DNA from 4 places in the Streptomyces sp. NPDC058751 genome. Region 1 is predicted to be linked to each of the others. Evidence: riboswitches for the same ligand, from Rfam matches in the RefSeq annotation. Region 1 holds a riboswitch; each other region holds the start of a gene.
The links. A riboswitch is a leader RNA that binds a small molecule or an ion and turns the genes downstream of it on or off. The one in region 1 is predicted to bind S-adenosylmethionine.
Positions count from the first base shown of each region.

Region 1 (2,191 bases):
CACGGGCGACGAGCTTGTCGAAGCCCTCCTCGGTGAGCGCCTTGCAGGCCGACGCGATCGCGTAGGCGCCGATGACGTTCGGGGAGCCGGCCTCGTGGCGGGCGGCGCTGTCGTGCCACTCCACGTCCACGCCGCCGTCCTCGCGCCGGGTGACCCGGCGGCTGGCGCCGCCGCCCGCGAGGTACGGGTCGGCCTCGCGCAGCCAGTCGGAGCGGCCCGCGAGGACGCCGGAGCCGAAGGGCGCGTACAGCTTGTGCCCGGAGAAGGCGACCCAGTCGACGTCGAGGTCCTGGACCGACACCGGGTGGTGCGGGGCGAGCTGGGCCGCGTCGAGGACGATGCGGGCGCCGTGGGCGTGCGCGGCGGCGGCCAGCTCCCGCACCGGCCACAGCTCGCCGGTGACGTTCGAGGCGCCGGTGACGCAGACCAGGGCCGGTCCGTAGGGGTCACGGGCCGCGAGAGCGCGTTCCAGGGTGTCGACGGCCTCGCCCGGGGTGCGCGGGGCGTTCAGGTAGGTCACCCGGGCGTCGCGCCAGGGCAGCAGCGAGGCGTGGTGCTCGGTCTCGAAGACGAAGACCTGGCAGTCGGCCGGGAGGGCCGCGGCGAGCAGGTTGAGCGAGTCGGTGGTGGAGCGGGTGAAGACCACCTGGTCGCCGGTACGGCAGTCGAGGAACTCCTCGACGGTCCTGCGGGCGTTCTCGAAGAGGTCGGTGGACAGCTGCGAGAGGTAGCCGGCGCCCCGGTGGACGCTGCCGTAGTACGGGGCGTACGCGGCCACGTCGTCCCACACCCGCTGGAGGGCGGGCGCGCTGGCGGCGTAGTCGAGGGCCGCGTAGGTCACCTCGCCGCCGGTGACGAGCGGGACGGTGACATCCCGGCCGAGAACGGGCAGCGGGGCACAAATGCTCTGGTCGGCGGCAACGGTGGAGACAGACATGGCGAGCTCCTGTGAGAGGCAGGCGGGATCACCGCGCGAGCCGGCCGCCGGAAGGCGGCGCTCGGCGCGGGAAAAGGTGAAAAGGGGTGTGCGGAGGCGGGGCTCGGCGCCCTAACGCATTCGCTTGCTCACAGAAGGCTCCCTCGAACGACCAGGACCCCTGGTTGTCCGCCCGGAGAGCGGGAGGGGTCCGCGCTTGCCGTGGGCCTCGCTGCCCACGACCTGGTCTTCACCCGGGGCACCCCGCCACGGACGGAGGGTTGCCGGACAGCCGGCCGGGGCCTGATGGCTGTCACTCATGACCTGGTACAGCATCCTGCCAGAGGATCTTCCGCGCGCAAGACGCAGTCCGGATGCTGGACTGCGTCCCGCGCGTTCCCCGGGGAGGATCAGGCGTTGCTGGCGGCCACCCAGCGCTCCAGGGTGCGCCTCGCCGCCCCGGAGTCGATCGCCTCGGCCGCCCTCTCCATCTGGTCGCGGAGCTGCTCGGCGAGCGGCGCGCCGGTCTGGGTGAGGGCCACCAGGGCCGCCGCCGAGTTCAGCAGGACGGCGTCCCGTACGGCCCCCTTCTCGCCGTCCAGCAGGCGCCGGGCGACCTCCGCGTTGTACGAGGCGTCGGCGCCGCGCAGGGCCTCCACCGGGACGATGCCGAGCCCCACGTCGCGGGGGTCGAAGCGCTCCTTCGTGACCTCGCCGTCGCGGACGATCCAGACGTCGGAGCCCCCGGTGGTGGTCAGCTCGTCGAGGCCGTCGTCGCCGCGGAAGACGAGCGAGGAGTTGCCGCGCTCGGCGAACACGCCCGCCACGATGGGCGCCATCCGGGGATCGGCGACACCGACCGCCTGGGCTTTCACCCGCGCCGGGTTGGTCAGCGGTCCGAGCACGTTGAAGGTGGTCCGGATGCCCAACTGGCCGCGGGCCGCGGCGGCGTGACGCAGCGCCGGGTGGAACTTGACCGCGAAGCAGAAGGTGATCCCGGCCTCCTCGGCCACCTCGGCGACCCGCTTCACCGGCAGCTGGAGATTGACGCCGAGCTTCTCCAGGACGTCCGACGAGCCGGACGCGGAGGACGCGGCCCGGTTGCCGTGCTTGACGACCTTGGCGCCGGTGCCGGCCACCACGATCGAGGACATCGTGGAGATGTTGACGGTCTTCGCGCCGTCGCCGCCCGTCCCGACGATGTCGACGGTGCTTCCGGGCACCTCGATCACGTTGGCGTGCGCGTACATCGCCCGGACGAGTCCGGTGATCTCC
Region 1 is NZ_JBHYPZ010000029.1:43,631-45,821, reverse strand. It holds gene ACFW6B_RS25495 (aminotransferase class V-fold PLP-dependent enzyme) at 1-937, opposite strand, end outside; SAM riboswitch class IV at 1,125-1,241, opposite strand; gene trpD (anthranilate phosphoribosyltransferase) at 1,327-2,191, opposite strand, start outside.

Region 2 (2,191 bases), on a different contig from region 1:
GGGAGCCGCGGTCGAGGGCCTGGAGCACGTGTACGACGCTCCCGGCCGGATCGAGTTCGAGCTCGGCGGACGCCCCCTGGCGCTGACCGCGTTCCCCGGACACGTCCCGGGCGGGCTCACGGTCCTGTTCACCGACGCGACCTCCGGAGTCACCACCTACGCCGCCAACCGGACCCTGTCCGTCGAGGCGCCCGCCGCCGACGGCACGGTCGTCCTCGACTTCAACCGCGCCGCCAACCTGCCCTGCGCCTACACGGACCTGGCCACCTGCCCCCTGCCCCCGGCGGAGAACCGGCTGCCGGTGGCGATCGAGGCGGGCCAGAAGATCCCGCGCGAACGCGGCGGTTCCTGACCCGTGTTCCCCTACGGGGCGGGCGTCCACCGGCTGTCCCGGTGGCCGGCCCGGCCCCCGCGGCGGAGTCGGGACCCGCCATTGACGTACGCGAGAAGCGCTCCGTACGATCACGAAACGGCATTGAGTGTCAGCGTCAAGCCCTGGCTCGCTGACCGGCAACCCTCCCGCGCGGTGGGGTGCTCCAGGTGAAAGCCCGGCGGGACCGGTGACGGTCCCCGCAAGCGCGTGGCCCCGTGACCGGGGCCGGAAACAGGGAGGACCGTCATGCGGCACGCCGGTGGCCCCGACGCCTCCTTCGCCGTCGCCGTGGTGTTCTCCCGGCTGGCGCGCCGACGCCACATCGATCTGAAGCGCTCGACCAGCTGCCTCTGTCGGGCCTGACGCCCCTTCCCACCACCGGGCGCTGACGGGCCTCCCGTCGACCACCTGCGTACGTGCGGCCCGCCGCCGTCGACGCCCGTGGTCACCCGTCGCGGCGTGCGTCCCGCCCGGTTGCCGCTTCTTCCCGGTCCTTCCGATCCGTCTTCCGCCCGGCCCTGTCCGCACGGCACTCCCGCACGGCACTCCCGCACAGCGCTCCCGCACCGGCACCGCGCCCGGTGCGGGCGCGCACACCGGTGCGCGGTCGTGCCCGCGCGGTGCCCCGTGCCCGGCGACCCCAAGAGGAGAACCCTCCGTGAGAGCACTTCCGGATTTCCGATCACCCCGATGGACGGCGGTCACCGCCCTCGTCACCACCGGCGTGCTGCTGGCCGCGTGCGCCTCCGGCACCGACGGCCCCGGCGCCGGAGGCGGCAAGCCGCGCTCCGGCGGCACCCTGACCTTCGCGGTGGGCTCGGACGCCGGATGCGTGGATCCCCAGCAGGTCGGCAGCAACGACACGATCTACTCGGTGCGCCAGGTCGTGGACTCCCTGACGGACCAGGACCCCAGGACCGGAAAGATCGTGCCGTGGCTGGCCGAGCGCTGGGACGTCAACGCCGACACGACGGCCTTCACCTTCCACCTGCGGTCGGGGGTCACCTTCAGCGACGGGTCCCCGCTGACCGCCCAGGTGGTCAAGGACAACTTCGACGCCGTTCCGGAACTCGGTGTCCTGGGAACGCTGGCCCAGGGCTACCTCAGCGGCGTCAAGAGCACCGAGGTGGTCGGCCCGCTCACCGTCAAGGTCACCTTCCGGCAGCCCAACGCCCAGTTCCTGCAGGCCACTTCGACTCACTCGCTCGGGATCGAGTCGTCCGCGAGCGTGAAGAGGTCCCCGCAGCGGAAGTGCAGTGACGGGGTGGTCGGGTCCGGACCCTTCGTGCTGAAGCGGTACGTGCAGAACCAGTCGGTCACCCTGGACAAACGCCCCGGCTACGCCTGGGGTTCCTCCCGGTGGGACAAGAAGGGCGAGGCGTACCTGGACCGGCTGGTGTTCAAGGTCGTGCCGGAGGCGGGTGTGCGCGCCGGCAGCCTCCGGTCCGGCCAGGTGGACGCGATCGGCAGCGTGGGCCGGGCCGACGAGGCGGCGCTCAAGGGCGGTCAGGCCGCCTTCCTGAGGCGGGCCAACCCCGGAATCGTCTTCGGTCTTGGGTTCAACAACACGCGGCCGGTCCTGAAGGACGCGAGGGTCCGGCGGGCGATCCTGGCCGCCGTCGACCGCGAGCAGATCGCCGGTACCGTCTTCCCCACCGGCACCCGGGCGGCGACCAGCGTCCTCTCGCACACCACTCCCGACTACACCAGTCTCGCCCCGGAGCTGGCCTTCGACGCGGCCAAGGCGAAGTCCCTCCTGGAAGAAGCCGGTTGGAGGACGGGCGCCGACGGCATCCGCTCCAAGGACGGCAGGAAGCT
Region 2 is NZ_JBHYPZ010000002.1:214,286-216,476, reverse strand. It holds gene ACFW6B_RS03130 (DUF1684 domain-containing protein) at 1-352, shown strand, start outside; SAM riboswitch class IV at 472-585, shown strand; gene ACFW6B_RS03125 (ABC transporter substrate-binding protein) at 1,032-2,191, shown strand, end outside.
Region 2: it holds a riboswitch for S-adenosylmethionine, as region 1 does, so the genes downstream of both, ACFW6B_RS03125 (ABC transporter substrate-binding protein) here and ACFW6B_RS25495 (aminotransferase class V-fold PLP-dependent enzyme) in region 1, are expected to answer to the same signal.

Region 3 (2,191 bases), on a different contig from region 1:
GCTCCGTGGAGCGGTCGAGGCGTGCCTTCGAGGTGCAGGAACCGTGGGAGGAACTCCGCGAGTCGGCGCTGTACCTGCAGGAACAGATCCTCGGCCCGGGACGCGAGACCCTGGAGCAGGGCCGGCAGTGGGCGTCGAGCCTGAAGGGCCTGAGCGTCCTGCTGGTTCCGCGCGAGTGATCCGTACGGCGGCCGGGCCGGTGGCTCCGGCCCGGCGCCCGCCGTCCGCGGGAGGAACCGCCCGCCTGCCCGGCACGCCGGTTCCGGCGGGAGCGTCAGACGCCCTCCGCCGGGAGCACCACCTCGTGCCCGTACCGGAAGGCCGGGTGGTCGCGGAGACGGTCCACGTACTCCTGGAGCCGGGGACGCGAGTGGAGTCCGTCGGACCGGCCCAGCCCGGTGAGTGCCGTCCACACGTCCACGTCCGCCGCCGTGAGCGAGTCGCCCAGCACGTAGGGCCGCGTGGCGAGCCGGCGGTCCAGCAGGTCCAGGGCCGCCGCGAGCTCCGAGGGCGAGGTGGACGGGGTGACATCGCGGTCCAGCAGATCGCGGAGGGCGTCGATGCCGGCGGCGAGGGACGGGGGACGGAGGGGGGAGGGGCCGGTTGTGCTGTGCCCGGAGAGCAGCCCGGAGAGGTCGCGGAGGATGGCGGGCGCGTGATTGCTGACGATGCGTCCGCTCCAGCGGTCGCACAGGGCGGGTGCCGTGAGCGGTCCGTCGAAGTGGTGCTCGGTGGCCTCGTAGGCACGGCGCAGCGCGGCGAAGGCGTCGGGTGTCCGCGCCGGGTCCGCGAGGAGCGTGGTGGCGACCGAGTCCCGCAGACCGAGGAGCCCGAGGGTGACGGCGATGCGCAGCGAGTGCGGACAGTTCCGCGACAGATACAGCTCGTAGCGGTGGGGGGCGGGGTAGAAGCCGCCGGCGAGACCGACGCCGATGCGGCTGTCGACACGGTGGGGGAGAGCGGACGGTGCCGGCTGGAGACGAAGGGCGGAGGGGAGCGGAACGGGATCACAGGGACGCGAGTTGACGGTGCTGGACGTGCGCGAAGCTGTCTCGGGCATGACTCTCCCTGGGGGAAGGCGGAAGCCACCGCCGCTTTGTGGGCACCGGCGGCCGGATGCGGATTGACTGCACTTGCACTGGTCGCACCGGTCCGGATCGACGGACCGGTCAGGGATCAGTAAGCGCTGGAGACACGCAGCAGATCGATGTGCAGGCGCCTCGTCAAACCGCTCCTGGGCAAAATTCCCACCAGTCCCCACTCAGGGCTCGCGAGACGCGAGACCGCGCTTGCCCCGCCGCACCGGCGGGACCCGGTCGTCACCCGGGGCACCCCGTCGCAGCGGAAGGGTTGCCTGCCAGCGGGCCGGGGCCGATGACCACTGGAGGGGGTTCTACCCGCACCGTGGGCGCTGACAATCGTGACCGTCCAGGCCAGTTTCGGCCCGCTCTGAGGTGCCGTCAAGAAGGCGTACGGCGCGATCTCACCTGGTGGTCACCGTCATTGACATTCTTTTCGGGGCGGGCCTAACGTGCGGCACGAGCGGGATTCCTTCGGACCGGAGAAGAAATGGTGACGGCGATGCGCACAGTCGAGGGGACCGCCGCATGGCGCCGCCTCGGCCGCGACGTGCTGTGCGCCGACCGCTCCGTGGACCTGCTGCGCGTCAACAGCGCTCTCTGTACGGGCATGTGACCTCCCGTCAGCCGATGCTGACGGTCTTCTCGAGTCCTCGACGAACTCGGGCCGGCATCGACTTCCCGGTGATCCGGGGCTGACGGCTCTCCGAGTCCTCGACGGCCGTCGCCGCCGCGACGCGTCCTTCCCCGTCCAGCCCCCGTTCCCCGTGTGCCCGCGCACCGCCGTGCGCCGAGCCGTCCCGCTCGGTGCGGTGCCGACGCCTTCGCGGTCCGGGGTGTCCGAATCCGCTGGAGCCCTCCATGAGTCAACCTCCCGGCAGCGCCGTGTCCTTCGGGCCGGCGGCACCCGCCGAGGCGGTCCCCCGTACCGGCCTCCCCGCCGCGCCCGAGTCCCCGGCGGCCCAGCGGGTCCTTCCGCTCCGGCGTCCCGGCCGCCGCCTCGTCCCGGCCGTCGTGCTCGTGCTGGTCGCCCAGATCGCCCACGGCCTGGTGACCAACCCTTCTACCAGGGGGACCGCTTCCGGTACTGGTTCCTGCGGCCGGTCATCGTC
Region 3 is NZ_JBHYPZ010000027.1:115,807-117,997, forward strand. It holds gene ACFW6B_RS24675 (hypothetical protein) at 1-179, shown strand, start outside; gene ACFW6B_RS24680 (glutathione S-transferase family protein) at 275-1,060, opposite strand; gene ACFW6B_RS24685 (putative leader peptide) at 1,177-1,323, opposite strand; SAM riboswitch class IV at 1,281-1,426, opposite strand; partial or broken gene ACFW6B_RS24690 (amino acid ABC transporter permease) at 1,941-2,191, shown strand, end outside.
Region 3: it holds a riboswitch for S-adenosylmethionine, as region 1 does, so the genes downstream of both, ACFW6B_RS24680 (glutathione S-transferase family protein) here and ACFW6B_RS25495 (aminotransferase class V-fold PLP-dependent enzyme) in region 1, are expected to answer to the same signal.

Region 4 (2,191 bases), on a different contig from region 1:
AGCCGGAGCTGCGCGGTGCGGTAGATCGCGGCGGCCATGCGGCCGAGCGCCTGGCCGTCCTGGTGGCGGTGCTTGCGCACCCCGACGTCGACCTGGGCGAGCGCGTCCAGGCCCACCAGGTGCAGGGCGTCGACGAGCATGCCCAGTTCCACGCCGTAGCCGACGGGGAAGGGGAGCTGTTCGAGCAGTGAGCGGCGGGCCGCGTACTCGCCGCCGAGCGGCTGGACGAAGCCGGCGAGCTGCGGCCAGTGCATGTTCAGCAGCGGGCGGGCCATCAGCTCGGTGACCCGGCCGCCCTGCCCGCCCCCGCCGGCCAGCGGGCGGTCGTACATGGCCTTGACCAGGTCGACGCCCGGCTCGGTGAGCAGCGGGCCCACGATCCCGGCGACGAAGTCGGACGAGAACTCCTTGAGGTCCGCGTCGACGAAACAGACGATGTCACCGCTGGTCACGAGCAGTGACCGCCACAGCACCTCGCCCTTGCCGGGCACGGCGGGGATGCGCGGGAGGATGTCGTCGCGGTGCACGACCCGCGCGCCCGCGGCGGCGGCGACCGCGGCGGTGCGGTCCGTCGAGCCGGAGTCGACGACGACGATCTCGTCGACGAGGGGCACCTGCTGCATCAGGTCGTGGCGGATGATCGCGACGATCTCGCCGACCGTCTCCTCCTCGTTGAGCGCGGGCAGCACGACGCTGACCGTCGACCCGGCGACGCGTTTGGCCGCCATGAGCTTGTGGAGCGGTCGGTCGGTCACGGACCAGGAGCGTGTGCTCAGCCAGCTTTCGACTTCTCTCAGCACCGTCTGCGGCTCCTCACTGATTGATCACACGCCGTCATCGGCGTGCCCCGCTGCGGCCAGCGGCAGAACGATTGGCTCGTCTCGCGGTTCGGACGACTATCTCAACTGTCCTGGCCTTCGGTTACAGTCTTGAACAACGCGCATGACCATCGCATGTCCTGGATCGTCGGCGCGTATCGCGTTCAACAGTCCAACAATCAAATACCGCTCATCCAGAGGGGCAGAGGGATACGGCCCGATGAAGCCCCGGCAACCCTCCAGCCGGTCTCGTACCGATCGATGTCGATCGCGTCGCGAGGCTCCCGGCTAGGGAAGGTGCCAAATCCGTCTCACGGCGAAGTGCGTCGTGAGGAAGATGAGGAGAAAGGGCCTCGCCTCCATGGCTGCGCAGACAGTTGCAAGCACCACGAACTCCGCCGACGCGGTAGACCTCGGTCCCGCCGCGGCGCTTTCCTGCCGGGAGTGCGGACACCGCGTCCCGCTCGGCCCGGTCTTCGCCTGCGAGGAGTGTTTCGGCCCGCTGGAGATCGCCTACGACTTCTCGGCCTACGACGCCGAGGAGCTCCGCAAGCGCATCGAAGCGGGACCCGCGAACATCTGGCGCTACGCGCCGCTGCTGCCCGTCCCCGCGGACGTGGCGGACAAGCCGAACATCAACCCCGGCTGGACCAAGCTCGTCCAGGCCGACAACCTGGCCCGCGAGCTGGGCGTCGAGGCCGGGAAGCTCTTCGTCAAGGACGACTCCGGCAACCCGACGCACTCCTTCAAGGACCGTGTCGTCGCCCAGGCCCTCGAAGCGGCCCGCGCCTTCGGGTTCACCACCCTCTCCTGCTCCTCCACCGGCAACCTCGCCGGAGCGGTGGGCGCCGCGGCCGCCCGCGCCGGCTTCCGCTCCTGCGTGTTCATCCCGCACGACCTGGAGCAGGGCAAGGTCGTCATGGCCGCGGTCTACGGCGGCGAGCTCGTCGGCATCGAGGGCAACTACGACGACGTGAACCGTTTCTGCTCCGAGCTGATCGGCGACCCGGCCGGCGAGGGCTGGGGCTTCGTCAACGTCAACCTGCGGCCGTACTACGCCGAGGGCTCCAAGACGCTGGCGTACGAGATCTGCGAGCAGCTCGGCTGGAAGCTCCCCGACCAGCTCGTCGTGCCGATCGCCTCCGGCTCCCAGCTCACGAAGATCGACAAGGGGCTCCAGGAGCTGATCAAGCTCGGACTCGTCGAGGACAGGCCGTACAAGATCTTCGGCGCCCAGGCCGAGGGCTGCTCCCCGGTGTCCGTCGCCTACAAGGCCGGCCACGACGTCGTACGGCCGCAGAAGCCGGACACCATCGCCAAGTCGCTCGCCATCGGCAACCCGGCGGACGGACCGTACGTGCTGGACATCGCGC
Region 4 is NZ_JBHYPZ010000018.1:33,967-36,157, reverse strand. It holds gene ACFW6B_RS18310 (glucosyl-3-phosphoglycerate synthase) at 1-800, opposite strand, end outside; SAM riboswitch class I at 1,006-1,162, shown strand; gene thrC (threonine synthase) at 1,180-2,191, shown strand, end outside.
Region 4: it holds a riboswitch for S-adenosylmethionine, as region 1 does, so the genes downstream of both, thrC (threonine synthase) here and ACFW6B_RS25495 (aminotransferase class V-fold PLP-dependent enzyme) in region 1, are expected to answer to the same signal.